3 regions of the Vreelandella sp. 162(4c) genome follow, and region 2 is predicted to be linked to each of the others. Evidence: predicted binding sites of a transcription regulator. Region 2 holds the regulator's gene; each other region holds the start of a gene.
What was found. Region 2 encodes FliA, which starts transcription of late flagellar genes. Its sites were predicted from a motif close to CTAAAGTTNNNNNNNNNNCNGCCGATA; they were not measured.
Positions count from the first base shown of each region.

Region 1: AC4EYZ_RS16585 (flagellin N-terminal helical domain-containing protein) is a predicted target of FliA. The motif match lies at 9,231-9,257, and genes of this name have one in related genera.
Region 3: AC4EYZ_RS22755 (DUF4019 domain-containing protein) is a predicted target of FliA. The motif match lies at 2,354-2,380, and genes of this name have one in related genera.

Region 1 is NZ_CM176981.1:3,613,678-3,624,603, reverse strand. It holds gene AC4EYZ_RS16620 (DegT/DnrJ/EryC1/StrS family aminotransferase) at 1-575, shown strand, start outside; gene AC4EYZ_RS16615 (WbqC family protein) at 572-1,309, shown strand; gene AC4EYZ_RS16610 (DegT/DnrJ/EryC1/StrS family aminotransferase) at 1,640-2,458, shown strand; gene AC4EYZ_RS16605 (hypothetical protein) at 2,455-3,405, shown strand; gene AC4EYZ_RS16600 (class I SAM-dependent methyltransferase) at 3,402-4,094, shown strand; gene AC4EYZ_RS16595 (sulfotransferase family protein) at 4,091-4,903, shown strand; gene AC4EYZ_RS16590 (glycosyltransferase) at 5,013-8,075, opposite strand; gene AC4EYZ_RS16585 (flagellin N-terminal helical domain-containing protein) at 8,264-9,160, opposite strand; gene fliD (flagellar filament capping protein FliD) at 9,333-10,685, opposite strand; gene fliD (flagellar filament capping protein FliD) at 10,861-10,926, opposite strand, start outside.
Region 2 is NZ_CM176981.1:2,403,944-2,414,869, forward strand. It holds gene AC4EYZ_RS10985 (GAF domain-containing protein) at 1-821, opposite strand, end outside; gene AC4EYZ_RS10990 (OmpA/MotB family protein) at 845-1,519, opposite strand; gene AC4EYZ_RS10995 (motility protein A) at 1,525-2,346, opposite strand; gene AC4EYZ_RS11000 (RNA polymerase sigma factor FliA) at 2,387-3,088, opposite strand; gene AC4EYZ_RS11005 (flagellar protein FlhE) at 3,115-3,546, opposite strand; gene AC4EYZ_RS11010 (C15 family peptidase) at 3,572-4,144, opposite strand; gene flhF (flagellar biosynthesis GTPase FlhF) at 4,141-6,324, opposite strand; gene flhA (flagellar biosynthesis protein FlhA) at 6,383-8,470, opposite strand; gene flhB (flagellar biosynthesis protein FlhB) at 8,467-9,633, opposite strand; gene cheZ (protein phosphatase CheZ) at 9,738-10,433, opposite strand; gene cheY (chemotaxis response regulator CheY) at 10,475-10,864, opposite strand.
Region 3 is NZ_CM176981.1:4,936,587-4,947,512, forward strand. It holds gene AC4EYZ_RS22740 (isochorismatase family protein) at 1-309, opposite strand, end outside; gene AC4EYZ_RS22745 (GNAT family N-acetyltransferase) at 513-1,109, opposite strand; gene AC4EYZ_RS22750 (class I SAM-dependent DNA methyltransferase) at 1,493-2,236, opposite strand; gene AC4EYZ_RS22755 (DUF4019 domain-containing protein) at 2,438-2,845, shown strand; gene AC4EYZ_RS22760 (NfeD family protein) at 3,052-4,410, shown strand; gene AC4EYZ_RS22765 (slipin family protein) at 4,457-5,245, shown strand; gene AC4EYZ_RS22770 (antibiotic biosynthesis monooxygenase family protein) at 5,370-5,687, shown strand; gene AC4EYZ_RS22775 (DUF1206 domain-containing protein) at 5,880-6,698, opposite strand; gene AC4EYZ_RS22780 (AraC family transcriptional regulator) at 6,841-7,674, shown strand; gene AC4EYZ_RS22785 (LysE family translocator) at 7,660-8,265, opposite strand; gene AC4EYZ_RS22790 (glutaminase) at 8,358-9,278, opposite strand; gene AC4EYZ_RS22795 (bifunctional transcriptional activator/DNA repair enzyme AdaA) at 9,483-10,346, shown strand; gene AC4EYZ_RS22800 (phosphodiesterase) at 10,343-10,926, opposite strand, start outside.

The DNA of each region.
Region 1 (10,926 bases), 1.2 Mb from region 2:
ATGGCGACGCCTCTACGCTTAGCTTCCACGCCACCAAGCTATTTCACACCGGTGAAGGCGGCGCAATTATCTTTAAGAAAAAAGAAGACCTGGAACGGGCAAAGAAAATGATCAACTTCGGCATCACCGGCCAGGAGAGCATCGAAGAGCTGGGCATCAACGCCAAAATGAGCGAGCTAAATGCGGCAATGGGGCTTTGTGTGCTGGATGAAATGAAGGAAAACTTGAAGGCACGGGCACAAGTTTGGCATAGGTACGAGCAAACATTGCCGAAACCCCTGCAACTACAAGCCAAACACGATACTCTTATGTACAACTACGCCTACTTTCCTGTGGTGTTCGAAAGCGAAGACCAAGCCATGCACGTTGCCGCCATCCTCAAAGAAAACGGCGTACAGTCCCGACGGTACTTTTACCCGTCGCTAGAGTCAGTCGAGAGCTTGGGTATCCATGTAAAAAAGTCGATATCACAAGACATTGCCAGTAGCATATTGTGCTTACCGATTTTTGAAAGGCTAACCCAGCTAGAGCAATTACGTATTATTGAATTAATAAAGATGGAATTAAAATTATGAATCTGGCGATCATGCAGCCATATTTTTTTCCATACATCGGCTATTTTCAGCTAATGAATCATGTCGATGAGTGGATAATTTTTGATGATATACAGTTTATTGACAAAGGATGGGTAAATCGAAATCGAATTCTACATCCAAACATAGAAAAAGCTTGGCAGTATATTACTGTACCGTTGTCTAAGCGTGGCCAATTCCCTCACATCAATGAAATTAAAATATCGCCCAATCATCGATGGGTTGACAATATCCTGGGGAAATTAACAATCTACAAAAAGGCACCTCATTATAATGAAACATTAGATTTCTTATATGAATGCCTGTCTTATAAAGATGAAAAACTAAGCACAATGTTAGAACGAACACTAAATCAAACAGCAAAATATATTGGCATTCAAACGCCTATATCATCTCAATCAAAACAAAGCTGGGATCTGCCAGAAATAAGCCACCCTGGACAATGGGCACTCGAGATATCTAAAGCAAAGAAAGCAGAACAATATACCAACCTTTATGGTGGCAGTAAAATATTTAACCAAAATGAATTTGATAAAGAAAAAATCGCTCTTCGATTCTTAAAACCATCACTCAATGCATACCCTCAATATCGAGAAAAATTTGTAGAAGGATTATCAATTATTGACATTATGATGTGGAATGATAAAAACTCTATACAGAAAATATTGGAAAATGACTTCTCTATGCTCAGCAAGCAACAAATTGAAAATTTATAAATTAAAAAACCATTCTACTCAATATACCAATATGAGACAGAAACCGCTATCAACTAAAAAAATATTTAAACCTACATTGTTTACAGAAAAACTACGATTCGATGTGAAAATCAATTGCTTTATCTTCATGATGAATACTTAAGCTTCAATACGAAAAAGGCATGATAATTAAACCTTTAAATTATTTATATGCTATCGGGCCGGAAAACTATGATCCAACGTACTGCGACTAATCCCATGCGTTTCGCCAAGCGATTAGCATTTACTTCGTCTGCCAGAGTTGGGTGGAGGCTTATTCTTGAAGGAATTCGCTTCCAGGAGGGCGAATCTATGTTGCTTCCTGCATATGTCGGGATAACAGATCGTGAAGGCTCGGGCATCATCGACCCGATTCAAGCAACACACACGCCCTATACTTTATACCCCCTTGACGATCATCTTCGACCCAATTTGGATCAGTTAGAATCGATGATGAAGACTGGGCGGCATCCACTCCTCTTAGCGGTGCACTACTTCGGTATTGTCCACGTTGACCTTCTAAAACTAAGAGAACTTTGCGAACGATATCAAACCCTCTTGATTGAAGATTGCGCGCATATCCCATGGCCGCTTTATAACAACACAGGCCCAGGCAGTGTTGGGCATGCGGCCTTCTATAGCCTGCACAAATCTATTGCCGTGCCAACCGGCGGTATTCTGAGGGTGAATGATCCAAATATGACTCTGCCCGAACCTAGTGGCGCCGATCGTTGCGCATATGCTTGCTTGGAGCAATTCCTGCGTACGGATATGGTCTCTGCTGCAAACGAACGACGCGATAATTACCAGTGGCTAGCTAACCGCCTGGCAAATATTGACGGCCTCACGGTTCTCTATCCTGATAGCGAGCAATTGGTTCCACACGATTTTCCAATAGTTGTGCATGACGGTCTGCGCGAAAAACTTTATTTCAAACTTATGGAAGAAGACTTACCTACAATTGCTCTGTACTACCGATTGATTGAAGCGATCACTGCAGAAGAATTTCCAGCTAGTCATGCACTATCAAAGAGCATACTCAACCTGCCTATTCATCAGGATACTGATCAAGCGGACCTTGAACGCCTCACTGATCGACTCATAACAATTCTTGAAGAGCTGCGCGCATGACAACAATCGGTGGATTTTTTGAACTTGAACTGCCATGTGCCGGAGCGCGTTTACACACGCAGGCACATGCCTTAAGCACGGGCCGCGCTTGCATGATGGTGATGCTCCAGCATTTGGCACCTAAGCGAGTACATGTTCCTTTTTATACTTGCGATGCCGCGCTCGAACCATTCGTGCATCTGGGCATCGAAACTAGAACCTATGCATTGGACGAAACTTTATTTCCTCAGAATTTACCTTCGTTGGATGAGGGGGAATACATTCTTTGGACTAATTATTTCGGAGTTTGTGGCCAGCATACCGATGAGATTAAGAAGCGCTTCGGTCAGCAAGCATTGCTAGATGATACTCATGATTTCTTTAGATCTGGGCACCTTGGGCACTGGTCATTTACGTCCGCTCGAAAGTATTTCGGGGTGCCTGATGGCGCCTTCCTATTTGCACCTGAGGCTCTTAATGTGGAGGCAGAGCGGTTCAAAGGTATCTCCCTCACGCATGGCTTGTTGCGAAGGCTAGGACGCCAGAACGAAGCTTACGAAGCGTACAAACGATACGAACGAAACTTAGACTGTAGCATTTATCGTATTTCTGAGGTTTCAGAAGGCATACTACGTGGTGTTGATATAGCCAGCGTTGCTGAGGCGAGGCATCGCAATTTTAAATTCCTACATTCAGCACTTGGAGAACACAACCAGCTGTCATTGCAACAAGTGAGTGATGTGCCATTCTGTTACCCGTACTTGCCGAACTCTACTGTAAAACGGGACAATCTTTATGCCGATGGCATATTCGTCCCCTCTTTGTGGCCAGATATACTTACTCGTAACGTGGGCGGTTTCGATTTTGAAAAGCGTCTTAGTGTGGAATTGCTCCCACTGCCGATTGATCATCGGTACACACCAAGAGACTTGCAACCCATGGTTGATCGTTTGAGGAACGCTATATGAGCGCCGAGTACTGGCTGGATTTCTGGAAGAGACATGGCCGCACTTCTATAGGAGCGGATGAACAAACGCAAGTGCTACGCACATTTAACAAGCAGCCGATTACAGCTGAACGTTGGCAGCTTACGCTGGATTACTTAGACAAACAGTTTCCTGTTAGTGCAACCGATGACGTCCTAGATCTGTGCAGTGGCAATGGCTTGATTACGGCGCATTTGGCACCTCGTTGCAGGTCAGTAACTGCCGTGGACATATCAGAGGATCTACTCGCTAAAATCGATCAGCGGAAACAACAAAATGTAAAGACGCTGCGATCAGACATCCGAAAGCTTAGCTTTGAAGATAGTTCATTCTCACGCGTCTTACTATATGCAGGAATTCAATATCTTTCGGAGGGTGAAACCGTTGCTCTCTTACGTCAGATATTCAAGTGGTTGAAGCCCGGCGGCATACTCTTCGTGGGCGAAATCCCAGATCGTGGGAGGCTGTGGTCTTTTTACAACACCCCAGAGAGGCTAGCCCTGTATTTCGACAACCAGATCGGTGATCGGGACGTTGTCGGCACATGGTTTGATACGTCATGGTTTTTGCGGCTTGCGGAAAGCACTGGCTTCCAGCACGCAAATGTAATCCAACAGCCATACGAACAAATTTATGCCCATTTTCGTTTTGATTTGAGAGTACAGCGATGATTGCACTCAATAATGTTGCCTATGTTGCCGGCGTGGCCCGAAGTGGCACAAGCTGGATCGCCCAAATCTTGAACAGCCATCCAGATGTATGTTTTCGTTTTCAGCCCTTTTTTGCTTATGAATTCAAGGGACGCGTAAACGAGGATTCCAGCCCTGATGAGTATCATCAGCTTTTTCTCGACATGTATAATACTGAGTCCTCATTCTTGACGCAGGAAGATAAACGCACCGCTGGAGATTATCCACAGTTCGAGAAGCACCCCAATCCTCATACTCTGGTATTTAAGGAAAATCGCTATCAGTCCATGCTAGAACCCATGTTACGCCGCGTTTCATACTTGAAAGCTGTCGGTATTGTGCGCCATCCATGTGCTGTACTCAACTCATGGAGCAAGAATCCAAAGGAGTTTCCTCCTGGCTCGGAGCTTCTTAGAGAATGGCGTTTTGGCAATTGCAAGAACAAAGGCAACGAGGACTATTTCGGCTACTACAAGTGGAAGGAGGTCGCACATATGTATTTGGATCTGCGTGATAAGTACCCAGATAGGTTCGCACTGCTACGTTATGAAGATGTCGTTTATGATCCGCAACGAACCATTTCTGCACTTTTTAAATTTCTAGGAATTTCCTATGATGAAGCCACTCAACGCTTCCTGCGGGAGAGCACATCTGTACATGGGGATAGCTACTATGCCGTTTACAAAAACAAGAGTGTTGCGGAAAAATGGCGATTTGAACTGTCCCCCCACATCATTGAAGAAGTTTACGCTGATGTGGCCGGAACTCGTCTAGAGCAATTCGTGCGTTGAACATCAGTCACGTCGGAAGTATTTCCAGAGCAATGAGTGGAATCAAAAACCTTGTATAGATAAATGAACTTATCGTCCTTAAATCATTAAGTGCGATCCAAATATTTTTTTATTCTATCATTTTAGATTTTGTATAATAATAACACGATATGTCATTCCGACCTTTTCTCTCATGATATTTTCCAATCCAATATAAGCTATTGGCAAGCATCTTGTTTTTCTCTTCTATACTCTTGCTAGACCAAGTAGAGCCTGGGTGCACTCTATAAGCTGCTGGGCGCACCTCATCTAAATAGCAACTATTTCCATAAAGCCCTAGCAGTGAAATAAGAAAATTATCTCCATTCCCAACATTCCCCTTTTCCTTTGGAAACTTACTAAATTTTTTCCTAAACATAATTGAAAGCGAGAGCAAAAAACATTCATTCTTCAGCAACTCTTCACTTGTAAAATTTCTAATACAGTGTTCTGGAAGCTTTGATTTTTCTAATAAAAATTCACTATTAAAAACAAATGCATTATGATGTGTTACAACACACTCAGGATTTTTCTCCATGTAGTCATGCTGAATCTTTAGCTTATTAGCATCTGTCCAATAATCATCGCCCTCGCATATAGCAATATATTTACCCTTAGCCACAGGAAGGCAGTGGTCTAATGGTCTTTTATTTTGAGAATACTGGTTCTCTTTCTGATAGATAGGGCGAATTAATTCAGGATATTGATCTGCGTAGCGCTTTATAACCTCTTGAGTACCATCTGTAGAAGCATCATCGTGAATGATCACTTCAAAAGGAAAGCATGTTTTCTGCGCAATAAATCCCTTTATCGCATCCTCGATAAATTCAACATGGTTATATGTGGCGCAAACCACACTCACTACAGGCTCACCCTTAATATGCTCGATCTGTGGGATCGGTGGGCCTGCTGGTGGTGGCACCTGTGATTTTGGCGCTGGCACTTTAGGTAAAAGCTCCTGCGCTTCAAGAAACTCAAGCGCTTTATCCTGGCTAACGCCTGCTATCAAATCAAAAGCCACATCGTGCGCTGCAAAGCCTGCACTGAGAATAAAGGCTAGCTTCATCCTTTCTTTCTCGCTCAGATTAGCCATGCGCTCGTGACTAGGAAGGAAGAGCACATCGCCGCTCTCCTGCTCAGTGGCGCAGACTGTTTTGGCGCTTAGCTTTTCTGGCAAATGGCTGTAGTGGCTAATATTATGGAAGCGATAAAAACGAAAACCGTTTCGGCTAGCCCAATGCTGAAGTTCGGCCAGTCTGGGCTGTTTTTCGTGGGTAAACTGAAAGGGGATCCTCGCCTGAATCAGTAGCGTGTCTGTGAGTGACTCTTTACCATTTTCTAGCACGGCCATGGTATCGCTCAACTCATCAAGAATTAGCCAGTCAAGACTTCCCAGACCATCAATACTGTCCAGCGCTACGGTATTAATGGGCAGTTCAGCCAATGGTTTTGCGCCTAGGTGATGGCGCTTTGGGAGTTGCTCGACCGGCAGCGGTAGCAGCGTGCTGGTCATTTCCGGAGCGACACAGGCATGCAGCTTTGTTGGCTCCCCATTGCCGAGCAGAGCGTGCTGAAATAGCTGTATATACTCACTGCCTTCGTATTGCTTGGTATTCTTTATTTCGCTTGCGGGATCAAAGGCAACAATACCAAAGGCACCTGTCGCCACCATTTGATCGGCAAGGCCACTTTTGATCAGGCTGGCGCGGTTGTCGAGCACCATAATTTTACCTTTGATTTGCCAGGTAAAATCGTCAGTAAGCGTCAAACGGTTAGCCTGAAGCTCTGTGTTGCTCTGCTTAGCGCTGGGTTGTTCGGCGCTAAGCAACTGCTGCAGTGAATTATCGACCTTAAATTCAGGCTTGGTTGCGCGACTGGCTAAGCGCTGGCGGTGACGCTTCTTTTGGGTAATGGCGAAATCTTTGTTGCCAGCACGAAGCCCTACCAGGGGCGTTAACGCGGTAAGTAGCTTGTCGGTTGCTCGGTTAAGGTGGTGTTTCTCTTTGCCTACTTGCCAAGCGCGAGCCACATAGTCTTGGTAAAGCGCTTCATCATCGAAAAAGCTGATGACTGCATCCACTAACGGTTGAAGCTCTTCATCGCTAAGCAGGTGTTGGTAGGGCTCTTCGTAACAAGCGGCTGGAAAATCAAAGGCGATACCGGCATTGCCGATCATTTCGGGCATGCCACCGCGGTTGGTAATTAGCGCCGGAATCCCATTAAGCATTGCCTCTGCCAGCACACGCCCTGAGCTTTCCCACCATAAGCTCGGCGCCACCACAACACGAGCGCGGCTATAAGGGCCGCGCATATCGCTAGTGTTGGCAGTGATGATCACATTGCTTAATGAGTCACGTTGCTTACCCATTTGGCGAGTGGTTTGCCGCAGTACCGCTGGCCAGTCGGCTCGCGCCTCAACCACTTCAAGCTCAATATCGGACCTTTCGCGCTCCAGCTTTTCAGCCAACTGGACAAATACACTCGCGCCTTTTTGCCAACTAGGGTTAACAAACAGCAGACGTTTACGTTCATGCTGTTCGGCGATGAAGTTTCCTGGTGAGATAAACTTGCCCACCGGCTTGGCCGTATAACCTACCGTTTTACGATACATATCCGCCGTAGCTTGGCTATCAGTCAGTATCAAATCAACATCACGGCACCAGTTCGGTGCTTTATAGTTGCCGTTCGCCAGATAGAAGGCGACAGGAATACCGCGATCACGAGCCTCATTGGCAATTAGCATTTCTAAGGTTTGACCACCGAAATACCAAACAACATCCGGCTTAAAGGAATCCAGTAGATAAAGGTACTGGCTGTACCAAAGCCCTTCTTCATGCGCCGTAAAGTGGTCACGGTTATGGCTATAGCTCACTACCAGCTGGTGTTTAAGTGATCCGTCATCAGCTTCGATCAACTGATGCAGGTGGGTACTTAAGTTTGGAAATTGCTCTTTGAGCCGCCCCATCCCCTTGGTGTTGTCGAATACGGTCGCACCCAGTATCTGAACGTCATAGCCATGCGCAACCAATTGCATCAACATTTGACGAACGGTCATGCTGGCACCGCTTGAAGTATCCATCAAACAGAAAGGATTGGCCCAAAGGATGCGGGGCTTGCGTTTTTGAGTAGTAGATGTGGCAGTGGTTTTAACCATGAAGCGACTCACACAGAAAAGGGACAATTTACCTAGTTTACTGTTCTAGCGCGGCAAGCAAAGGCGCGAATGCGCCTATAATAAAGTAGGTGTTCTCGCGATCAGCTTTGCGCAGGAGCTGGAGCAAATAAAAACGGGGCCGATTGGCCCCGTCGTTATTTTCTAGTTCAGCATTACCAGCAAGGGTATTAGCCCAGCAGAGACAGTACAGACTGTGGGGTCTGGTTAGCCTGTGCCAGCATCGAAGTACCAGCCTGCTGGAGAATGTTAGCACGTGTCATGTTCGATACTTCCACTGCGTAATCGGCGTCTTCAATTCGCGAACGGGCCTCGGAGAGATTAGTGGAGGTGGTCGCCAAGTTATCGATTACCGAGTCGAAGCGGTTAAGCGTAGCACCCAGCTCAGCGCGGTTGGTATCGAGCCCTTGGGTTGCCTCATCAATCCCGTCAATCAGATTCTGGAATTCTTCATGCGTAGCGCCACCTGAAGCTGCAGCAGTAGCAACAAATTTGCCACCAGATACTGCCGCAACAGTACCGCCATCAGTAGCCTCTTCTAGGCCAAGTCCACTAACCGTAGCATCTACACGATTGACTTTAATTACGTCTTCACCGTCAGTATTGGACCCTACCTGAATGTTTAGCTGGCCAGTAGTACCGCCACTTGCGACGTTAAGTAGTTTAGTTCCGTTGAAATTATTGCTGTCAGCAACACGCTCAATTTCTTCTAAGCGCTCATTGATCTCGGTGACGATCGCATCACGATCTTCTTGGGCATTGGTATCGTTGGCACCCTGTACCGCCAGCTCACGGATACGCTGCAGGTTGTCGTTAATTTGGTCAAGGCCGCCTTCCATGGTTTGTACCAGGGAGATACCGTCGCTGGCGTTACGGCTAGCTTGATCCATGCCTTTGATCTGAGCAGTCATTTTGTTGGCAATGGCTTGGCCAGCAGCGTCATCAGAGGCGCTGTTGATGCGCAGGCCAGAAGAAAGACGCTCTTGCGCTTTGGCCAGCATAGACTGAGAGTTGGACAGGTTGTTCTGGCCAATCAGGGCCGTAATGTTAGTGTTGATTACAGACATGTGAGTGCTCCTCGAAGATTAACTGGCCAATTGGCCTGCTTAGCGGCGCTTGCGTCGCCGTTATATTAATTAACGGCAGGCCCATCAAATTCTTTAGAAAAAATTACGCTTTTTTATGTAATTCACTGTAACTATTTCAACTACCCTCTCAACTGCGTTCTGAACTACTTTCTTATTTGCTGTTCTGCATGTTACTCAGCATGCTGAACTGCTGGGAGAGATAGCTGCTCATGGAGTTCATTTGGGCGATCAAGCCATCCAATTGCCCAAACTGCTTGCGGTAACGCTCTGTGCTTCGCTCAATACTTGCCTCCATACGCAGCTTACGCACATCCAGGCTATCAACCCGCTGCTCAGCGCTAGTCACCGAGCTTTGAATAATGCCATCTTCTGCAGTGATGGTTTCAAGCGTTGCATTTAAGCGCCCTGCAAAGCCGCCTTCTTCGGTGTCGCCCGCAAAAAAGGCAGATAGCCCTTCAGGGTTATTGGCTACTGCATCGTCCAACTTATCTTCATCGACCTTAAGTCGTCCCTTCTCATCAATGGCAATACCTAGTTGAGAAAGCCGTGAGATATCGCCGGTTCCGAGGTTGTCGGTAATATCCCGGCGTAGGCGGTCTTCAATGGTACGCACGGTGCGGTCGCCAATTAGTTCGCCAGACGTTTCGCCTTCGCCGTTGTATGCGGTCATTCGACCAACGGTGGATTTCATTTCGTTATAGTTTTTAACGAACTCGTCAATGGCTCCTCTCAGCGACGCGTCATCACGTTCAATCACCAGCGTAACGGGGTCTCCAGAGGCCTCTGTGAGATCAAGCGTTACGCCTTGAATTGCCTCTTCAACGCGATTGGTTTTACTGGTGATAGCAATGCCATTAACATTCAGTTCAGCGTCCTGACCTGAACGCTGGGTGGCTGCATCCATGGTCAGCGATGCCAAACCTGAGAAGCCCTCCAGTGAAGCATCTTGGCCCGTCTCTTTTGAGCTCAGCGCTAAGCGGTACCCAGTGCCGTCATTCACGATAGAAGCGGTGACGCCAGACTCTTTATCCGCGTTAATTTGGTCACGGACATCCGCCAGCGTACTGCCTGCTGAAATAGTCACGTCGTAGCTTGTTTGGGTACCGCCAGCACCAAACTCAAGCGTTAGCGTCGCATCGGCTGCTGTTAGCTCTTGGTCTAGCGCTACGCTGCTGGAAGCAGCGCTGCCTGCGCGAGCCAGTTGGGTAACGGTTACTTCATAGCGCCCGGCATTAGCGGTTTCGCCTGCGGTCGCCAATACGCCATCGCCCGTCACGGTGCTTTTTTGCTGTTTAAACGTAGAAGCGTCATTCAGCGCAGCGATAGAGGTTTGCACCCTATCCATTGCTGACTCAAGGCGCCCATAGGCAGAAATCTTGGTTTGCTGAGCACTTTTCTGCTCTAGAATAGGCACAAGCTTTTGCTGTTCGGCCGCTTTTAGCTGATCCACCAAACCTGAAAGATCCAATCCAGAACCTACACCGAGTGCTGTGATCGATGCCATGGGGCTCATTCCTTATAAGAAGTAGAGAAAGGTGTCTAGGTAATCTATCGGCTGCGGAGGAACAAACTTTAGAGGTAATGCCTTTTTTAAGCTGTTTTTAAAGCATTGCAAAGAAAAATGCCCAGCACATAGTGCAGGGCATCTTGTAAGCTATTAATTTAGCTAGTTTATCTGCTTAACCTTGGTTTTGCTGTCCCAACACGGCAAACTGCTGGGTCAAATAGGCACTGGTCTGATTCAT
Region 2 (10,926 bases):
CGAACGGCATCACGCACGGGGGGGTCAACCGAGTGCGGTGCTGGCGAATGGCAAAACACTAGACCCCATAAGCCAGTATCCCCCTGCATGGCCAAACTGAATGACCCACGCACCCCCAGGCGATTTAAATATCGCTGCCGCTCAGGGGCAGGGGCGCGTAAAAAGCTGCCGCTAAGGCTCACTCCCGAGTAGGCGGGAGTCAGCGTTTCAGGCGGCGCATCGACGTCTTCAATTAACCGAACGGGGTAATGTTGGTAACTTTTGCGTAAGGCGACAGGGAAGTCGCTTGAGGGGAAGCGCTGACCCAACAGCGAGGGCAGCTGGTTGCCCAGCGCTTCGGCAACCATTAAACCATGCCAATCACTGTCGAAATGGCACACGGTGACGCGATCATGGCCGGTGAGCTGTTGAATAGCGTTAACCAAGCAGTCGAGCAGCTCTTCCTGGTGGGTTGCGTCGGCTAAATGCATCAGCCGCTCATTGACTGTGCCAAGCAGGCGGCGCTTACCTTGGGGGTTGAGTGGCTCAATCTCGACGATGACCTTCCCACCTGCTCGGTAAGCATAGAGCTGAAAACGCATGTTGCTATGCTTGGAACGAATAAACACCAGCGGGCCGGAGAGTTTCTGCTGCCCCTGCAACTCGCGGCGCACCCGCTGGCTTAGCCGTTTTCCTAACACATAGGCAAGAGTGTGCGGCCCATTTTCAGGGCGCTCAATACCGGTCAAGCGGGTTAAGTTGGTGCTACTGGCTTGAATGCGGCGACAATCGGCATCTAAAACCAGCAGAGCTCCAAACGACTGCAACCGCGGGTGGTACATGGACACAAACGTGGCCTCGCAATCTATTCACCCTCGACCTGCTGCCTTAGCAACAACTCTACGCGACGGTTGGCAGCTCGGCCCTCCGCCGTTGCGTTCGGTTCCATGGGTTGGGTGTCGGCATAACCGACGGCCCGCATACGAGAGATATTGAATCCTTGGCGCTCTAAATGCCTCACCACAGCGATAGCCCGCGCTGATGAAAGCTCCCAATTAGAGGGGAAGCGGGCCGTTGAAATAGGCACGCTGTCGGTGTGGCCTTCTACCGAAATCTGACCGTCAAAACGGGTCAGCACATCGATAAGGCTTTCTACCACCTCTTGCCCACGGGAAGTCAGTACAGCTTGACCGCTGGGAAATAAAAGGCTGGTATCAATACGTAACGTGACCCCTTCACTCCCTTGCGAAACACTGACACCGGGGATGTCGAGCCCATCAAACTGCGGCTGAACCCCTGAATGGCGGGGCTGAATACCAGTGGCTAGAGACGCCAGCGGCAATGATGATACAGCGCTAGCCGAGCGCATGAAAGCAGTATCAGCCGCCTCACCGCCTCCCGGCGGTGTCAGTGAAAGCAGCAGCACAAAGAGCGTGATTAGCAGCGTCAGCACATCCAAATAGCTGGTTAGCCAACCCTCGTCACCATCGCCTGGCGACGGCGTCATTTCCAGTGCGTGGCGCGTATCACGGTCAAGCATCTGGCCTACCCCTTCGCCGCCGCACTAACCGACGAATCAGGCCTTGGTTTGACGCTGTTATCACGGATCTCATCGTGATAGTTAGCTACAAACGAGTTGAGGGTCTCTTCAATAAACGACGGCAGGCGGCGCTTGGTAATCAGCGAAATACCTTCCAGCACCATGTTCATGGTAATCAGCCGCTCTTCGGTGCGGCGCTCGAGTTTCACCGCAATCGGCTTAAACACCAAGTTGGCGAGTAAAATGCCGTAGAAGGTGGTGAGCAGGGCCACCGCCATGCGCGGGCCGATCACCTGCAGGTCGCCTGCGTCCATGACTTCCAGCATATTGACCAGCCCCACCAGGGTGCCGATCATGCCAAATGCGGGTGCGTAGGTGGCCATGGTACGGAATATTTGTGCCTCGGCATGCTCACGCGCTTTAAGACGGGCAATGCGCCAACGCAGCATGTCAAAAATTTCATCCTCTTTGGTGTTGGCAATGACCAGTTGGATCCCGGTACGCAAAAACGGGTTTCGGGTATGCTCCAACTCGCGCTCGACCGCACGTACATCGCCCTTAAACCAGAGTCGCGACATATCCACCAATTCGCGGATATCGTCACGCATATAGGTATTTTCGCGCCGGAATACCAAGCCCACCAACCGTACGACGCGGAGCACCTCTTTCAGCGGATAGCTGATAAAGGTTGCCGCTAGGGTACCGGTCACCACAATGGCCAAACCCGGCAAATTGATAAAACTTTCAGGGGACTCTGCGGTGAAAAACAGCACGCTCACCAACAGTAGTATGCTGGCAAATATGCCTATCAGCGTCGAAGGGTTCATCCACGGCTCCTTGCCGGTCACAAGTGAGTAAAAAGAGGTGTTATGCCGAGTCGTGTAAACGCGCGCGTAAGCGGCTGACGGCTTGGCTGTGCAGTTGTGAAACGCGTGACTCCGTGACGCCCAACACAGCCCCTACTTCCTTAAGGTTGAGTTCTTCTTGGTAGTACAGCGCCATTAGCAGCTTTTCACGCTCTGGCAGCGCTTCAATTGCCTCAATCAACGTTTGTCGTTGCTGGCCGTCTAGCAACTGCTCGAACGGTGAATTAGCCAATTCATTATTGCTAGGCTCGCCACCGTCGGCCACCAGCTCTTCAAACGGCAACAGTTGACCACTGTTGGTGTCGTTGAGGAGCTGCTGATACTCACTCAACGGCATTTCAAGGTGTTGGGCGATTTCGTTCTCTTCTGGTGCCCGTCCGAGCTGTTGCTCTAATTGACGAACGGCACTGTCAACCGCTCGCGCTGAGCGGCGCACGCTGCGGGGCAACCAGTCGCGGGTACGTAATTCATCCATCATTGCACCGCGAATACGCTGACTGGCAAACGTCGCGAACGTTGCCCCCTGGGTGGCATCGAAGCGCCCCAGCGCTTCCAGCAGCCCTACCATCCCGGCTTGAATAAGGTCGTCGAGCTCAATACTGGCTGGCAAACGGACCTGAAGCGTCAAGGCCTGACGTCGTACCAGTGGCATGTATTGCGTCAACAGCTCACTCTGTTTGATCCTGCCTTGTGCTGTGTACATCCTCTCGCCTCGCGTCTATCCAGCCTTCACTGATAGTTCACAATCATTTGCAGCCCCTGGACACGAACAGGCCGCTGCCCCGGACGTAAAGCGAAGCGAAAATGCAACGGCGCATCCGCGGCAAACCCCGCCAGGGCAGTGGTAGTCCCCCGCATGCCAGCTAACGCAACGCACTGCTCAGGATGGCACAGCCAAGCGTTTAATAACGCACCAGGGGGATATTGAAACTGCCAATGAATACGCCCGAGCTGTGCTGACTCCACATTGTTAGCAGCAGCAGGTGGGGTAGCGTTTTGGCTAGCGCTTGACCGATCACTCATCGCTACCATCAGACCTGGTATCTGGCTGCTCCAGCTACCGGGTGTCGCCTGGGCGTTTCCCGTTACCCCTGCTAGTAGACACCCTGTCAGCAGTACTGGGCTCAGTAGCAGTCTCCCTCTTAATAGCCAGCTTAGCATGCTTGGTCTCCTCGGCAGAGTGCGCTCATCGTGCAAGTACCAACAGCTCCATATTTAAGTAGTAATCAGCTGCCTCACGCAAGTTATTGAGCAACCCTTGACGCGGCAAGTGCGGCTCGTGGAGCGCCAGCAAACGGCGCGGCCCGCCACGCTCATGTAGTTGACGCAAGGTACGGAACATGGAAGCAAAGGTATCGGCATCGCTACTGATCCACAGTGCCCAACGGCTGTATTGATCGCAAAGTTGGGCTAGGTCGGCCGTTTCGGCCATGACGATATGAATATCCCAATCCTCAGGATCACCGGCCCAGCTTCGACCTAACGTCGACCACTGCCCTAATCGTGCTTTAACCTTGTTCACCTGGGCTGCACCACTACCCGGTAGTCCGACCACAATAAGCGGAATTTTGGGCCGGTGCGCTACCACCGTTGCTGGCTCTTCCACCGCTGCAGTTGTCGGCTTTAACAGAGAGCTAGGCTGTTCAGATTCCGGCACGTGTTCTGCCGCCGCAACATCAACTGTACCCTCAGCTTGCTGCTGTTGGCGCTGCAGGTTTGCCCACTTGCGTAGACCCGATGCTTGATCCTGTTCGCTCACGCCACGCCCTCTCGACTAACACTGCCCATTTGACGAATCGCATCTCGTGCCATAAAGGCGTAGACCAGTGCATCAAGCATGCCGGTATCGCGGCGGCGACGGCTGTTGCCTAATAGGTTGAGCAGATCGCCACGCAGCGTCTGCGCCTCCTCATCATCAGCAACATCGAGATGCCCGGCGACCGATGCCACACCGCTGGCCATCAATAGGCGAACTTCAGCATTTAGATCCCCGCTATCGGCCTCTTTTAACTGCTGCCACGCGCGACGCGTCAAGGCGGCCAAGCCTTCGCTTTGCAGCTGGGTTAACAGCAGTGAGAGCACCTCTGCTCCTAGCCGAGCGGGGGTAAGCCAGTAGCGGCGCGCCACTACTTTGGCGCTTTCCGGATCGCGAACTTCACCGAACCAGGCGAGTAGCGCCGTGCCGCTGGCGTCCTCGACTTCGGCGTAGGCAGTCCACAGTTGCACCGATTGGCCACGAAAACGCACGCCCACATGGTGCGTTAGCACACTGTCACTAAATAGCTGGCGGATAGATTGACGTTCGTGGTGAAAGCGTAACCGATGACTGGGGGCCACTTGGCTGACCCAGGTCAAGTGCTCGGCTTCCAGCCACGCTAGTGCATCCGGTTCAGGGAAGCGCGGTAGTAAGTGCACCGCAACGCCGCTCGATGCCGACAGAGCGGCTAAGCGTGGCTGCCACCCTGCGGCGTGGCGATGCTGCAGCCAGGGTAGCGCCAGCCAGGCACCATCCGTGTCCAGGCCAATGTCCGGCATTGCCCAGTCGCAGCCGCGCTCATTGCGCCGCGGAAACCACGCCATCCCTAAGGTGGTCTTTGCCGCTGGATAACCGGCAAGTAATGCATCCAAATGTGTTTCCTGCAAACGACTAGGCAGCGAAGCTAGGTTCCAGATCTCTTCTAATTCCGCAAACCCCGTGACGCGTTGGCGCAACCTCGCCAGTAGCGACGACAAACGACGCCCTTGGCCCAGGACATCCCGCGACCAGCGCGGCATTCCCATCGGCGCATCGGCACTTTGCACCCGTTCACGCTGAGGTGTCGCGGTACTCAGCGCTTGATCCACTAGCGCATCGGGGGCGGCAAGGGCCATATCTTCGGGCACCTGCTGGCCATTAGAGCCAAACAGTACGCGCATCCCGTGACGCATAATAATATCTAACACTGGAGCCAGACGTCCCGCCTCATCCTGTTTGGTGATAATACAGTCATCTAACTCTGCGCCCGCCGCCCGCGCGGCCTGACGGTAGCGCAGCACCACTTCTTCGAGGGTTTCCGGTTGGCTGGCAGCATTGAGTAGCAGCACCAAACGTACCCGCGAGCGTCCGCCTTGCAGGTGGGCAATCTGCTCTATCACCCGCTGGTCACGCTGACTCATGCCTACGGTGTCGATAATTACCCACTGCTTGCCCTGCAGGCGGCCCAGCAAATCGTCGATGGGCTGTTCGGCATCCAAGGCGTACATCGGGGTATCCAGCAGGCGCGCATAAATGCGCAACTGCTCATGGGCACCGATCCGGAAGCTGTCGGTGGTAACCAGCGCTACCGGGCGCGTGCCGTGGCGCATCACAAAACGAGCGGCCAGCTTGGCGGTGGTGGTGGTTTTACCTACCCCCGTTGGCCCCACCAGGGCAACAATGCCGGTTTGGTCGAAAAAGCTTGCTTCATCGTTGAGTACGTAAAGGCGATCCATTAACTGCTGTCGCAGCCACTGCAGTGGGGCTTCGCTATCGCCGTCTAACCTGGTTAGCGATGCAGGCAACCCAGCCAGCAGTTCATCGGCAATTTCGCTGCTAAAACCCACATTCCACAGCAGTTGACGCAGCCGTGCAGCCGTTCCGGTGGGCGCTGCTGGCGATGGTGAAGCAGTATGGGTTGACTGGCTGTTTGCCAGCAGCGCTCGCATATCCTGCATTTCGCGCAGTAAGCGCTCGCTCATCGCCTGCATGGGGTCTTGCGCTGAAGGTGCTGTCGGCGTTTCGGGTGGTGCAGGTTCTGGTGAGGGTTCAAAGTGGTCAATGGCTTCATCCGCCATCGCTAAAATTTCAACGCCCCCTTCGGTACGCCGATTTGCGACAATCAAGGCGTCTTCACCGAGCGTTTCACGCACTTGGCGCATCACATCACGACTATTGGCTCCCACGAAACGTCTAACGCTCATGATTTACCCTTGCCTGTTCTGAAAATGGACGACGCTAGCCTATCACGGCGTGCCATCTTTAACGTCCGCCGACCACTGTGGTCACTCTTAATGTGCGATCGTCGGGAATTTCAGCCTGGGACAGTACCGACATATGGCGTAACCGGCGGCGTAAGAAGCGCGACAGCACCGCCCTTAGCGAATGTTGCACAACCAACACCGGTGGTTCGCCTGAGCTTTCGTGACGCTCCAGCGCCTGCTGCGCCTGAGTCATCAGCGTTTCTGCCAAACCGGGCTCCATGGCGCCGTTGCCATTCATGGCCTGTACCAGCACTTGTTCCAGTTGGGCATCCAGCCCCATGACATTGAGTGTCTCCTGCCCCGCAAACCACTGCTGGACAATGGCGCGCCCCAGCGAGACTCGCACCAGCGCCGTCAGCTCATTAGGATCTTTTTGCTGGGTGGCGTACTCGGCCAGGGTATCGAGAATAGTGCGCATGTCGCGGATAGAGACATCTTCGTCGAGCAGGTTTTGCAAGATACGCTGCAGTACCGTCAATGAAATAGCTTTGGGGATCACCTCTTCGACCAACGCTTTTTGATCATCGCCCATTTTATCCAGCAACTTCTGTACTTCCTGACGGCCCAGCATCTCGGGTGAATGACGGTGCAACAAGTGGTTCAAGTGGGTCGCTATGACGGTACTGGCATCCACAACGGTGTAGCCATACACCTGGGCATGCTCACGCTGGTTGCTATCAATCCAGACAGCGGGCAAGCCAAAGGCGGGATCCTGAGTATGGGTGCCCTGCAGCTCGCCCGATACCTGCCCAGGGTTAATCGCTAGCCATTTGCCCGGCTGTGCCTCAGCGCGACCAATCTCGGCGCCTTTCATGGAGAGCACATAGGCGTTCGGCGGCAGCTCCAAATTATCGCGGATATGCACCACCGGTGGCAGGAAACCCACTTCTTGGGCAAACTTCTTACGTACGCTCTTAATGCGCCCGAGCAGCTCGCCTTTTTGACGCGAGTCCACCAGCGGGATTAAGCGATGGCCCACTTCCAGGCCAAGCGTATCGACCAGTTGCACATCTTCCCAACTCGCTTCGGGAGTCTCCTGTAAAGGCACCGGTGCCGCGGCAATCTCCTCCTTGACCAACGCCTTCTCTTTTTGGCGCGTTAACAGCCATGCCAGGCCAGCCAACAACGCGGTAAAGAATAGAAATACGAAATTGGGCATGCCAGGTACCATACCCAGCATGCCCATCACCACGGCAGCCAAAATCAGTACCTGAGGATTAACGAACAATTGGCTAAGCATTTGCTGGCCAATATCTTCGTTCGTATCCATGCTGACCCGGGATACTGTGACACCCGCGGCGGTGGAGATCACCAAAGCAGGGATTTGCGCCACCAGGCCATCGCCAATCGCCAACAACATATAGGTCTGACCAGCAGCGCCAAAGCTCATATCGTGCTGCAGCATGCCAATCATCAGCCCGCCGATGATATTGACCACCATAATCACCAAACCGGCAATGGCATCGCCACGGACAAACTTACTTGCGCCGTCCATGGAACCAAAGAAATCCGCCTCTTGAGAAACCTCCGCGCGGCGCTTTTTGGCGTCTTCTTCGCCGATCAAGCCGGCGTTCAGATCGGCATCGATGGCCATCTGCTTACCCGGCATCGCATCCAACGTAAAGCGCGCACCCACTTCGGCAATACGGCCAGCACCTTTGGTGATAACCATAAAGTTGATGATGACAAGAATCAGGAAGACCACTAGGCCAACAGCGAAATTACCGCCGACCAGAAACGCCCCGAACGCTTCAATGACCTTACCCGCAGAGGCGCCGCCTTGGTGGCCCTCCATCAGCACCACACGGGTAGAAGCCACATTGAGCGACAGGCGCAGCAGCGTAGTAAATAGCAACACGGCAGGAAACGCCGCAAAGTCCAGCGGCTTCTGCGTAAACATGCTGACCATTAACACCATAATGGCCAGAGCGATATTGAAGGTGAAGAGTAAATCCAGGGCAAAGGGGGGCAAGGGCACGATCATCATGCCCAAAATCATGAGGATGAGCAGCGGCCCGACCAGCAGCTTCATGCGCACATCACCCATCCAGTCGCGCCGACCTACTAGCTGACTCAAGCCTTTCATGGTTGCGCCTCATTACCACCGGCGCCATGCCCGGGGCTTTCCATCTCCGGCGGAACCGGCAGGTTATCGGGGGTTGGGGGCACCTCGCCTCCTTGTTGTGATACTTGCTTGAGGCGGTAGGCCCAGGCCATTACTTCCGCCACCGCGGTATACAGTTCGGCAGGTACTTCTGCATCTAGATCGACGTGATGATACAGGGCCCGCGCCAATGGTGCTGCCTGCAAGCGAGGCACGCCTGCCTCTTCAGCGATTTCGCGAATGCGCGCAGCCACTGCGTCGGCGCCTTTTGCCACCAGCCGCGGGGCGCCCATACTGCCTTCCTGATAAGTCAGTGCTATCGCGTAGTGCGTAGGGTTGGTAATGATGACATCCGCTTCGGGTACTTTGCTCATCATCCTGCCCCGCGCCATGGCCTGCTGCTGCTGGCGAATGCGTGCTTTCACTTGCGGGTCGCCTTCGGACTCTTTGTGCTCACGCTTAATCTCTTCCTGACTCATGCGCAGCTTCTTAGCATTGTCCCAGAGCTGGAAAGGGACATCGATCAAAATGACCACGATCAACACCAACACCATTAGCCCAGCTGCCTGAGCCGCCATGCTTAGGGCATTGGTCAGCGCTTGCTGGATAGGCTGATCCATTAGCGCCATAAATTTGCCGATGTTGAAATACAAAAACGTCGCAGCCACGCCCCCCACCAGAAACGATTTGGCAATCGCTTTTGCCAATTCGATCAGTGCCTGGGTGGAGAAGATACGCTTTACGCCCTTAATAGGGTCTAACTTGGAAAACTTGGGCTGCATCGATTTACCCGATATCAGCCAGCCCCCCATCAGCCCAGGGGCTACTAACGCAATGATGGCTAACAGTAAAAACAGCGGCATCATGGCAAATAGCGTGCGCTGACCAAGATCCAGCGCATTGACCAGCATCGGCGTACTTTCCATTGCCTGGCGGCGCTCAAACAAGAAAGCTTGTTCCATCACCGCACCCAATTGGTCGTAGAGCATGTTGCCCATGCTATAGAGGCCAATCACACCACCCAGCAAAAGTAAAAACGTATTTAACTCGCGGGAACGGGCAACTTGGCCCTCTTCACGGGCTTTCTCTTTCCGCCTGGGCGTGGCCTCTTCGGTCTTTTCCTGGTCGCTATCGTTATCTGCCATACGGGTATCCGGCCAGGTGAAGCAAAGCTTATCACGTATTCAGCCGTCCATAGGGACGGCTGAATGGCGTACTTGCGTGCCCAGAGGGCGTTTAATAACGCATCTTAGAAGCCTAATTCGTCCAATAAGTCGTCTACTTGATCTTGCCCAGAGACGGTATCAGGGACATTATCCTTCACTTGCGGCCCATTCAAAAGCTCTTCGTTACGCCGTGCACTGTCGCTTTTCCACTGATCCTCGGCCTTGCGCTGCAGCGTTTCTCGTGCATGGGCGCCCGGCGCGTTATCGATCAACACTTGCACCAACTGATGTTCGATCTCATGGATCACGTCCATCATCTTCTTAATCACTTGGCCGGTCAGGTCCTGAAAGTCCTGAGCCATCATGATTTCCATCAGTTCTTTGTTAGTCGCTGAAACCACATCGGGTACTTCGCTAAGATAAGTGCGTGTCTCGACAACGAGCGCTTTCGCCTCATCCAGCTCTTTCGGTGCTTCAAACCACTCGGCCCAGCGCTTATCCAGCGCTTCCGCCCGGTCTGACAACTGATCCTGCAGCGGCTGCGCACGGTCAACGGCATTGAGCGCTCGATCTGCTGCCTGCTCCGTCATGGTGGCGACATAGTGCAAGCGGTCGCGTGCATCGGGGATGGCTTCGGCCGCCTTCTCAATCTCTTTATCAAGCCCCAGTTCACGCATGTTTTCGCGCAGCATACGCGTCAACTTACCGATGCGATGAATTAAGTCTTCGGCGGCTTGTTCGGACGATTGGGCAGAATCGGACTGCTCATTCTGGCTCATAACGTTGTCTCCTCGTTAACCAAGCACATAGGCCCAGTTGCTCACATACCCAGTTTGTCGAAGATCTTATTGAGCTTCTCTTCGAGGGTAGCGGCAGTGAACGGCTTGACGACATAGCCGTTAGCGCCCGCCTGAGCAGCCGCTATAATGTTCTCTTTCTTCGCTTCTGCGGTCACCATCAACACAGGAAGGTCTTTCAAGGCGTCATCCTGACGGATCTCCTTGAGCATCTCCAGGCCATCAAGGTTCGGCATGTTCCAATCGGAAACGACGAACTCAAACTTGCCGGCACGCAGCTTATTGAGCGCATCTTGTCCATCTTCGGCTTCATCCACGTTGGTGAAGCCCAACTCCTTAAGCAGACTACGTACGATCCGACGCATGGTGGGAAAGTCGTCTACAACCAGGAAACTCATATTCTTATCTGCCATGGGTCATCCTCTAATCAATCAGTATATGGCACAAGGGCGACTGAAAAGTACAGTCAGGGGTT
Region 3 (10,926 bases), 2.5 Mb from region 2:
CTCCCGTAACCAGCTTTCTAGTGAGGTATCGCTGAACGCGTTATGCGCACGTTTATGAAAGGTTACCGTCACTTCATCGTTAAAGTCATCAAGCGGACGAATAAGGCCACCGTCAGGGTCGAAAGCCCCTTGGCTGCCAGGTGCCTCATGCAGAATGCGCACAACCGGTATATCGTTGGTCTGGGCTGCGTTCAGCACCGCACGCTGCTTGGGACGCCACGCCTGAGCCAGTGCTTCTACCCAGTAATCGCGGGCAGGGAACGAGGCTTGAACATCAATTAATAGTAATGCGGTTTTAGGCTGGGTCATGGCTAATCTCATCGTGTTGAAGTGAGGTTACAGATTAGCTGTTACGCATTCTGCCAACGATGCGTTAAGCGGTCACAAAGGGGGCAATTTCGGCCATGTGTGGCCGAAGGGTAATATCTGACAATGGCGATTATGAATGAACATCTAGGCGCCAGGCTCTCACCTCTGAAGGGATATGCTTTCGAGAGGGCGAGCATTGTCTGCTAAGTTAAACTTGCTACCTTCAACACCATGGTTGTTGACCCAGAAAAGCCGATTAACCATTTCAAGTAGGGAAAATGCTCTTCGTTTACGGCGATAAATCCCTTGGACTCGTACAGCCTCCTTGCTCTCGGGTTGCTATCGATAACGTCTAAGCGGATCGTCTCGAAACCATTATCCACGGCATGTGCAATAATGCTATCCAAGAGTCTGGAACCTATGCCTCGCCCTCGGAATCGGCTATCGACAGCAATCCCATCCATCACCAATTCTTGAGATTTTGGCTTGCGCTCGAATAAGCTGAACACCAGACATGCCCAGAGCCCTTTCAATGTTCCAAGCTTGCCTATCAGCTGTTTCATCCCGATTCCGCTCGTTAGCGAACCATTGGGCTGCTGAAACCCTGCTAGCCCAATGACCTCATCTTCAAAGATGGCAGTAAAGGAAAATTCAGGGACAAAACAGTCGGAGAGTAATTGAATGCGCTTAGCCTTGTCAGGTATTGCGCTCGCGAATTTAGCGCCGAAAGCTTCTTCATATAGCTTAGCGACAGGCCCAGCCTTCTCAAGGTTAAAGCCTTTCTGAATCAGAACGTTCATATACTGGCTCCTAGATTCAAAGAGAAATGACTATTGGTCACAGACGCAGTGAATTAATTTTTATTTGCAGGGATGAGGCAACTTCAGTAGTGGATGAGGAATTGCCGCGGGTCTTTGGTTCAATATCATAAAGGGGGGATGCATCGTTAGTACCTTCACTGATAATGGCATGATGAGTATCTGTACCGTAGAAGGCCATTCTTAAGTGCGCTATAGAATTTTTCCAGCAAGCTGAATGTTGTAAAGCGGCGCTTATGACGAGGTCTAAAGACCCCTCGACACACAGGTTCTACGAGTCTTCAGCCCAAGCAAGCAGGGGGATCAGATAAGGTTCGATGCTTAAAGCTGACTTGTCCTACTAGTGAAGTAATTGGTAGGAGAGATTAAACCTTCACACAGACAAAAATAGCGTTTCCAGAGGTGGCATCCCAGGGGATGATTTTTTCATAGTTGTGTTCAAACACATGAACCTCAAAGTGAGGCGCTAATAGTGCGCTTAACTCCGCAAAGCTGACGGCTACCATGGGGTGTTCGTCGTTCCATAGCTGTGTTCCTTCAGCGTTGGCTTTTTCAATGCTGAGCCTAAGCGACTGCTTTTCACCTTGGCCACTGTAGTGCCATCCCGAGCGGAACGTGAATAAATCGCTTTCTTGTTGGGCGCTGTGTTTAACAGATAAAGCGTTATCGATTTTGTCTTTATCGACTGCGTTAAAACAGAAAATACCACCAGACTTGAGGGCACAATGAGCACTGGATATACACGCTTTTAGCTTTTCAATCCCATCGTTGTAGTGGATTGAGTATAAAAAGCAGGTGATTAAGTCTTGAGGCTCGTTGGCCTTGAAGTCACTCATGTCTTGCAACGTGAAGTGTGCTTCTGAGCAACGCGTGGTGGCAATATCCAGCATGGGTTGATTAATATCAAGCCCGCTACTGGCGTATCCAAAATCAATAAAATGGCGCACGTGTGGGCCGGTGCCACAGGCTAAATCTAGGTGTGTCGTTCCGCCGTTACCGAAAATCTGATGCAGCCTGCGAATGGCGTGGCTTTGCGCTTGATAGTCGATATCCACGCACATCAAATCGTAGTAGCCAGAAAGGTCGGTATAGAGGGCATTGACGGACATAGTGACCTAATAGTGGCTACTGAAATAGGGTGGGTGGCGCATAGTAAACGAGCGAGTAGGGTTTGAGAAGCAGGCACAGCTTGGAGTTTAACGATTACGCAAATACATCTTGCAGCCCTAAAGAAACTCTGACGATGACCGATATATACCTAAGACCATCGAGATTTCTCTGGTCGTTGCTAAATGCCGAGAGTGCCCGTTATGCCGAAAATGCTGATCTTTATCATCACCTTGCTTCTCATTCTGTCTAACCAAGCGCAGGCAAACTCGAGTGCGGCAGAGGCGGCGGCGTTGGCGTGGCTAGAAGCCATCGATAGTGGTCAGTATGAGCAGGCATGGGAATCGTCATCTTCACTACTAAAAAAGCCGCTTTCACCGCACATGTTAGAACGGACGATTGGTGCAGCGCGTCGTGACTTTGGTGCGGTTCAGTCGCGTCGGCGAGTAAGCGTTGTCCGCGAAACCTCTATGCCTGGGGCTCCAAGAGATGACTACGCGGTTTTGACGTTCCAAACACGTTTTGAAAACAGATCATCGCAGATTACGGAAACCATCACTCCTCACTTGGAAGAGGGCACGTGGAAAGTTAGTGGTTATTACTTGAACTAACCGACTCCTCAAAAATATTGCAACCACCTCTGGTTTGCAGCATCGCCTTGGTTCAGGCTCCTTTTTCCCTCGAATCCTGCCATCACGTTGTTCATGACGAAGCTCAATTTGGCTGCTACGTTGAGTAGATAGCCTTGTGTATGTTGCTATGGATAGGCTGCAGATTCAGACGGGAATGTTCAAGGCGTTGAATGCGAGGAGTGGGTATGCAAACCCTTTCTCTCAAACCGCACTGGCTCTGGTTGATGGTTGCCGGTTTGCTAATGGCTACTATGTCGTTTACATGGCAGGCCATGGCACAAAGCGCTTCACCAAGCGTTCTGGTGCTTAATATTGAAGGCGCCATCGGCCCGGCTACCAAGGACTACTTTGAGCGTGGGCTGGATAAAGCCCGCGAGCAGGGCAGTGAGGTGGTGATCGTCGAGCTCGATACCCCCGGCGGGTTGGTCGACACCACCCGCGACATGATTCGCGAGATGCTCAACGCTGACATTCCCGTGGTGATGTACGTTTTCCCCAGTGGTGCGCGAGCGGCAAGCGCGGGCACCTATCTACTTTACGGTAGCCACGTGGCTGCCATGGCCCCCTCGACGCATCTCGGCTCGGCCACGCCGGTACAGATGGGCGGTGGGCTGCTCGGCAGCGATGAAGACGAAGAAGATAATTCGGCTGAGGAGTCGGATGGCGAGGGCAGCGCCATGGAACGCAAGGTGATGGAAGATGCGGTGAGCTTTATTCGCAGCCTAGCGGAACGCCATGATCGCAATGCCGATTGGGCTGAAGAGGCCGTGCGCAATGCGGTCAATTTCACTGCCAGCGAGGCGCTGGAGCAGAACGTCATCAATGTGGTGGCGCGCGATCTTGACGATCTCCTTGAGCAGATTGACGGCATGAGCGTGGTCATGGAAAGTGGCGATGCTACGCTTGAGACCGCAGGCCTCACCATTGAACGCTTCGACCCTGATTGGCGCACCCAGGTGCTATCGCTGATCACTAATCCCAACATAGCCTTCTTCTTGATGGTCATCGGCTTTTACGGGCTGGTTTTCGAGCTGGCCAATCCCGGCAGCCTGTTCCCCGGCACCATTGGCTTGATTTGCTTGCTGCTCGCCCTGTTTGCGTTTCAGGTGCTGCCGATTAACTACGCCGGGCTTGCGCTGATGGTGGTCGGGCTGGCGTTGATGGTGGGTGAGGCATTTATGCCTAGCTTCGGCGTGCTGGGGGTTGGCGGCATCATTGCCTTTGTACTTGGCTCGGTAATGCTGATGGACGCGGAGCATCTTGCCATTTCGCTACCTCTAATCGGTGGTGTGGCATTGATGTCCGGGGGGCTAATGCTATGGACGTTAACACGCTTTGCAACGCTGCGCCGTCGTCCGGCACACACTGGCGCGGAGCAGTTAATCGGCGCAGATGCGGTTGCACTGGATGATTTTGAGACCAGCGGCCATGTAAGGCTGCATGGCGAGCGCTGGAACGCAGTAAGCGATGTGCCAGTCAAACGAGGTGAGAAGCTTGTGGTGGTGCGCCTTGATGGCTTGACGGTATATGTGACGCCCCGCTAGTGCCCACTTTCTGACATAACCGACCCACAGCTAAACGAGGTGTCCAATGATTATTTCGTATTTAGTTCCTGTCGTGCTGGTGGTGATGTTGATCGCTGCCTCTATTCGCATACTGCCAGAATATAAACGCGGCGTAGTGTTCTTTCTGGGGCGTTATCAGATAGTGAAAGGGCCTGGGCTAGTCATTGTGATCCCCGCCATTCAGAAGATGGAGGTGGTGGATCTGCGCGTCATTACCATGGATGTGCCGGAACAGGACGTAATCTCTCAGGATAACGTCACCGTTAAAGTTAATGCGGTGCTTTATTTCCGCGTCGTCGATCCAGAAAAGGCAATCATTCAAGTCGAGAATTTTACCCAGGCGACCAGTCAACTGGCGCAGACCACTTTGCGCTCCGTGCTGGGTAAGCATGATCTGGATGAGATGCTTTCCGAGCGCGATAAGCTCAACGACGATATCCAGGAAATCATCGATACCCAAACCGAAGCGTGGGGTATCAAGGTCGCCAATGTTGAAATTAAGCATGTAGATTTGGATGAGAGCATGATTCGCGCCATTGCGCGCCAGGCAGAGGCGGAGCGTGAGCGTCGCGCTAAGGTGATTCACGCTGAAGGGGAACTGCAAGCATCCAAGAAACTGGTCGAGGCGGCCAATGTCATGCAGGAAAACTCTGCTGCGCTGCAACTGCGCTACCTGCAAACCATGAGCGACATGAGCAACAAGAATGCCTCGACAATCGTTTTCCCGCTGCCCATGGACATCATGGAAGCGTTCAAGGATATGAAAGCCAAGCATACGGCAGCGACGCCTGGTAAGGCGCAGGATGACGCCTAGGCTCACAGCTCTTCCCACTGCCTGTGGTACGGTTTGGCAGCAACTGGCAGTGGGCTCCCTGAATACATTTTTTGTTTCATGGGATATGCTTCGAAGCCTCTGATCCAAGGATCCCGGTGATGCCATGTCCCTGATTGCCACTACCCCTGAACCGCCTTACTACGCCGTTATTTTCACTTCACTACGCATCGAGGTCGATAACGGCTATGATGCAATGGCCGCAAGAATGGTTGAGCTTGCAGCACAGCAGCCGGGGTTTTTAGGGGTGGAGTCTGCCCGCAATGAGGTGGGTGTAACAGTTTCTTACTGGGCCGATTTGGCATCTATTAAAGCGTGGAAAGCCCATGCTGAGCATCAAGAAGCTCAGCGGCTAGGCCATCAGCAGTGGTACCAGCACTTCAAAACCCGTATCGCCAAAGTCGAGCGAGATTACGGTATTTAGCTGGTTGCCACCGATTCACGGCTTACACCACCAGCAACAGCAACAAGGGTATCAATACCAGTTCAATAGGAATGGGCAGAAGAATAGTCTCCAGAAAGGAGAGGGTGGCGAGTAGACACAGCATATTCTTCGAGCGGTTAATGCGCTCAAACCACTACTTAGTGCATTTGGATGTTATGGCCATGCAGGTCTCTACACTTCGGGATTAATGCGGCGATAGACAGCCGCTAATAGGCTGTAAAGGCCAAACGCAAAAAGTCCCAGCGCGACAAAACCAAGCAACCACTGACCGAAGGGCTGGCTTCGCAGGGTGCTAAACACCTCGCTCATACCGCCTGCTTGATTGGGATTGATTTGATAAGCGGCGATGATAAAAAAGCTACCCACGATCACAAACACAGCACCACGAATCACTAAGCCGAAACGGCAAATAGGGTAGGCCCATTGTTGCGTTTGTGGTGGCATAGCGAAGTGTTTGTCGAATTTGGCCTTGTAGCCTTTAAGCGCGTGGGCCATACCTACCCCTATCATGATTAGGCCAACCCCAGCGACCAGCCAGCGCCCGAAAGGCTGCTGCATCAGCCAGCCCGCGACACCTTGCGAACCGCCACCAGAATCACCTGAAGAGCCCGCAAATTGAAAGATGAGCGTGGCGGCAAAAAAAGACAACAACGTGTGGGTAATGGCGCTCGCCAATAAGCCCGCACGAATTGCCAGCCCCTTGGCGCCGTTGCCGTGATGGTCAGTGTCTTTAACCGCCTGGATGATTCGCCACATAGCGTAGCCCACCAAGCCGATGGCCATAATGGCTAACAAGACTTTACCGAAGGGAGCGGTGAGCAAACGTTCTAAGGCGCCACGACTGCCTTCTGTTTGGCCGCCTTGTCCAAATGCTGCCAGCGCTGCTAGGCTACCCACTAATACATACACAATGCCGCGGGAGGCATAACCCATGCGGGCATAAAGGGTAATTGCATCCCAGTGGTTGCGGTTTTTCATACTGTTGGCCATGGCGTCCTCCTGACTAATATGGCGTTGCGCATTCCTATGCAATCTAGCGTATAGAGCAGTATAGCGGCCCATACTGTGCTTGTGCTGTGCTATTGTTCAGCGTAGGAAATGAATCGCTATTTTTAACTATTGCGAGCAGAGCATGAGTACCATTTCGTCACCTATCTTCTGGCGCGATGCGCGTATGCCCTATGTGGAGCTGCGCAAGATTAGCGACGCGCGACAAGTTTGCTATGCGCCGCACAGCCATACGCATTGGTCGCTGGGGGCCATTACCGCAGGTAAAAGCACTTTTTGCTATCGCGATGCGACGCATCAGATTAGTGCGGGTGACATCGTTATGATGAACCCCTACTGGGTGCATGCCTGCAACCCCATCGAGAACCAGCCCTGGGCGTACATGATGCTCTACGTCGATACCGAGTGGCTGAGTGAATTGCGTTACCAATTGGGCCTGTTGAATACGCCGTATTGGCAAGATATCGCCACCGCCGTCATTACCCAGCCAGCGCTTTATGCCGGGTACTGCGATATGGCTGCTTGTTTGCTGGATGAACATCGCGAGATTAGCGATAAGCAAACGGCGCTAGTCGAATACTTGTCCATCATGATGCAAGTGCTTGCTCAGGAATCCCCCGCGGTATTGCCCCAAGCGCCCAGTGCGCTAGAACAGGTCGCGGCCTATTTGCGTGCCAATTGTAGCGCTGATATATCGCTAGAACGCCTATGTGAGCAGTCCGGCTATAGTGCTGGGCACCTGATTCGCGCCTTTAAACAGCACTTCGGACTAACACCCCATGCTTACCTGATTAATCAGCGCATTCAGCTGGGGCAGCAAGCGTTAAAACAAGGGCAACCTATCGTTGAGGCGGCTTTGAACGCTGGCTTTAATGACCAGCCCCACTTTCAAAGGACGTTCAAGCGGCTGGTAGCAGCGACACCCAACCAGTACCGCTACCCGCTACTCAACCAGTAAGACAATAGCGCTAGCCGCCAGGCAGATAGCGAGTGCGCGGTTAATCGTCAGTAAGATGATAGGACGATGAACATAGCGTTTCAGAAAAGCGCCTGCATATACCCAACTGGCTAGCGATAGCCAGCAAATAGGCAGATAAAGGCCGGCGAACAGCCATAGCAGATGGGGCTCATTAGCAGTGGTGTAGGCGGCAATGCCAGCGGCAGACGCCAGCCACGCCTTGGGGTTGAGCCACTGCATCATGGCACCTGTCATAAACCCTGGCGCTTTGACGCCGCCTCTCTCCTGCAAGCGCCCATCGTGCTGTAAAAGTTGATAGCTGAGATAGAGTAAAAACAGAATGCCTGCCCAGCGTAAAAACTCTTCCAGCAGCGGCAGCACATTCAGCAGGGAGTAAAGCCCCGCGCCGATGGCTAAAAATAGCGCGATAAACCCCAGCGTGGCGCCGGTTACAAAAACAAGCCCTTTAGCAATAGGGTAGTGCGTACCGCTACTCAAACAAACGATGTTGACCGGCCCCGGCGAAATAGGCGCTGCGAGGGCAAAGGCGGACATGGGTAGCAGCAAAGATAGCAGGGGTGAAGCGCTCATTGTCATTCTCCTCAGATAATGCAAGGAGAATGCAGTAGCGCTTGTGGGCGGTATTGAACAAAATTGAGATCGTTGCTTAAAGCGTTGCCCTGCTAATGCCCAAAAACCGACCAGCCGGTGCGCTGCACAAACATTTCGAGCGCCTGGGTGCCCAGAAAACTGTTGCCGTAGGCATCCAGCCCCGGCGACCAAGCTGCGATGGAGCCATGGCCGGGTGCAATCGCCAGAATGCCACCGCCCACGCCACTTTTGCCAGGCAGGCCGACGCGAAATGCGAACTCTCCCGAGGCGTCGTAGTGCCCGCACATCATCATTAGTGAATTGATACGCCGCGCGCGCTGGGGGGCTACCACGCGAATGCCACTGGGTTTGTTGATACCATCCGAGGCCAAAAATAGCCCGGCATGGGCCAACTGCTCACAGCTCATGGCGATAGCGCACTGGTGAAAATAGGTGCCTAGCACCTTATCGACATCATGGCGTAGGCGGCCAAAGGCTTTCATAAAGTGCGCCAGTGAGGCGTTGCGGTCGCGGTGGGCCATTTCTGAAGCGGCCACCGCGTGGTCGAAGTAAATGCTGTCGTCATCGGCGATATAGCGCACAAAGCTAAGAATCTCGCCAAGTGTCTCTTTGGGCTCGTGGCCCATCATGATCGCATCGACTACCGCAATGGCCCCGGCATTGATAAACGGGTTACGCGGTTTGCCGCTTTCATGCTCTAGTTGCACGATGGAGTTGAAGGGATCCCCTGAGGGCTCGCGGCCTACTTTTGACCACAGAGAATCACCCACTTGCCCAAGTGCAATGGTCAGCGTAAATACTTTAGAGATACTTTGAATCGAGAAGGGCGTGGTAGCACAACCTGCCGAGTACACTTTGCCATCCACCGTGGCGAGCGAAATGGCAAACTGCTGTGGGTCAACATGGCCAAGCTCGGGAATATAGTCTGCGACCTTACCGCGTTCTTCGGCGTTTGCCATGGCTGCTGCAATGTCATTGATCAAGTCTTGCATGGGCGTATCGTGTACCGTCAATGGAGGCGGGGCATTACCCTAGCGAAAACTGGTGGAAATGTCTGTTAAACATAACGCCTCTTTTAAACATAAACTGTCTGATCACCCGCCGGTGCGCAAGATTCGGGTCGGCAGCTCGCCCGTGAAGGCTTAGGCTGAAAGGAACTAAGCAGCCCCGGCCCCGACGGCCAGAGAGATAACCCAATGAATGACTATGAGCGTATCGAAAAAGCCATGGCCTATATGGTGGCTCATGCGGCGGAACAGCCCAATCTGGAAACGGTGGCTGCTCATGTTCATTTGAGTGCCTTCCACTTCCAGCGGCTGTTTTGTCGTTATGCGGGGATTAGTCCCAAACGCTTTTTGCAGGCACTCACCTTAGAGCGCGGTAAGCAGTTGATGCATTCGTCCACTTCTTTGCTGGATATCGCCCATACCCTGGGGCTGAGCGGTGGCTCGCGGCTTTACGACCACTTTGTTCAGTTAGAGGCGGTCACGCCCGGCGAGTATAAGCGCCAGGGTGAAGGAGTGGAGATCGCTTATGGCGTTCACGAAACACCTTTAGGTCGCCTATTCGTCGCGGTAACGCCCCGGGGTATCTGCCGAATGGGGTTTGTCGATACGACTAATTCAGAGGAGTTACTGGCAAGGTTGGCCAAGGAGTGGCCGCGCAGCACCTTTCAACATAACACTGAGTCCACTCGCTATGCGGTGGAAAGGCTGTTTACTGAGCCTGAAGAGGGGGCTACCGCTGTCTCGCTACACGTCACTGGCACCAACTTCCAAATAGCGGTTTGGCGAGCGCTGTTAACGATCCCCGAGGGGCAATTTGCCAGCTATTCCCATATTGCTCAGGCGCTGGGATCACCTAAATCGTCCCGAGCAGTGGGCAATGCAGTGGGCGCTAACCCCATCGCGTTATGGATCCCCTGCCACCGGGTGATTCAACAAAGCGGTGCACTCGGTGGTTACCGCTGGGGATTAGAGAAAAAGCAGATGGTACAAGCCTGGGAGCTGGCGCTGGCTCACACAGATAACACAGCGCTCGCCCCCAGTTTAACGACCTAATCAATCAGCCCGTTCGCATCAAAAAACGGGAAGGGGCCAGGATAGCGCTGGATAAACCCTTGGTGAGTCACCATACCGTTAGTTGCCGACCACTGGTGTAGCAGGTAACCGGGGGGCTCTAGCTGAAAGTGGGCGGGGCCGTCTGGGGTTAGATCCAAACTTACCTGATGGGAAACCCCAGGGCAGCTAATCGCCAAAGTGTTAGCAAAGCGGGCCTGGATCGAACGGTGCAGATGCCCGCAAAGCACGCGCTCGACCTGGGCATGTCTGCCAATGACGTCGGCTAGCGCGTCTGGTCGCTTCAGCGGCTGGCGATCCATATGGTCGATGCCACTAACAAAAGGGTGATGATGCACCATGACGAGAGTCGGTTTTTCGGGTTGCTCTGCCAGCATAGTGTCTAGCCACTGCAGGCTTTCATCGCTTAACTCGCCATGGGGTTTGCCGGGCACCGATGAGTCGAGCCCTACAATGCGTACCGGATAGTCATCCACGACCCAGTGTAAATAGTCGTGGTGCTGAAACAGGTAACGGTGCTCGGGAAAGGCGGCGCGTAGATGCTCGCGGTCATCATGATTGC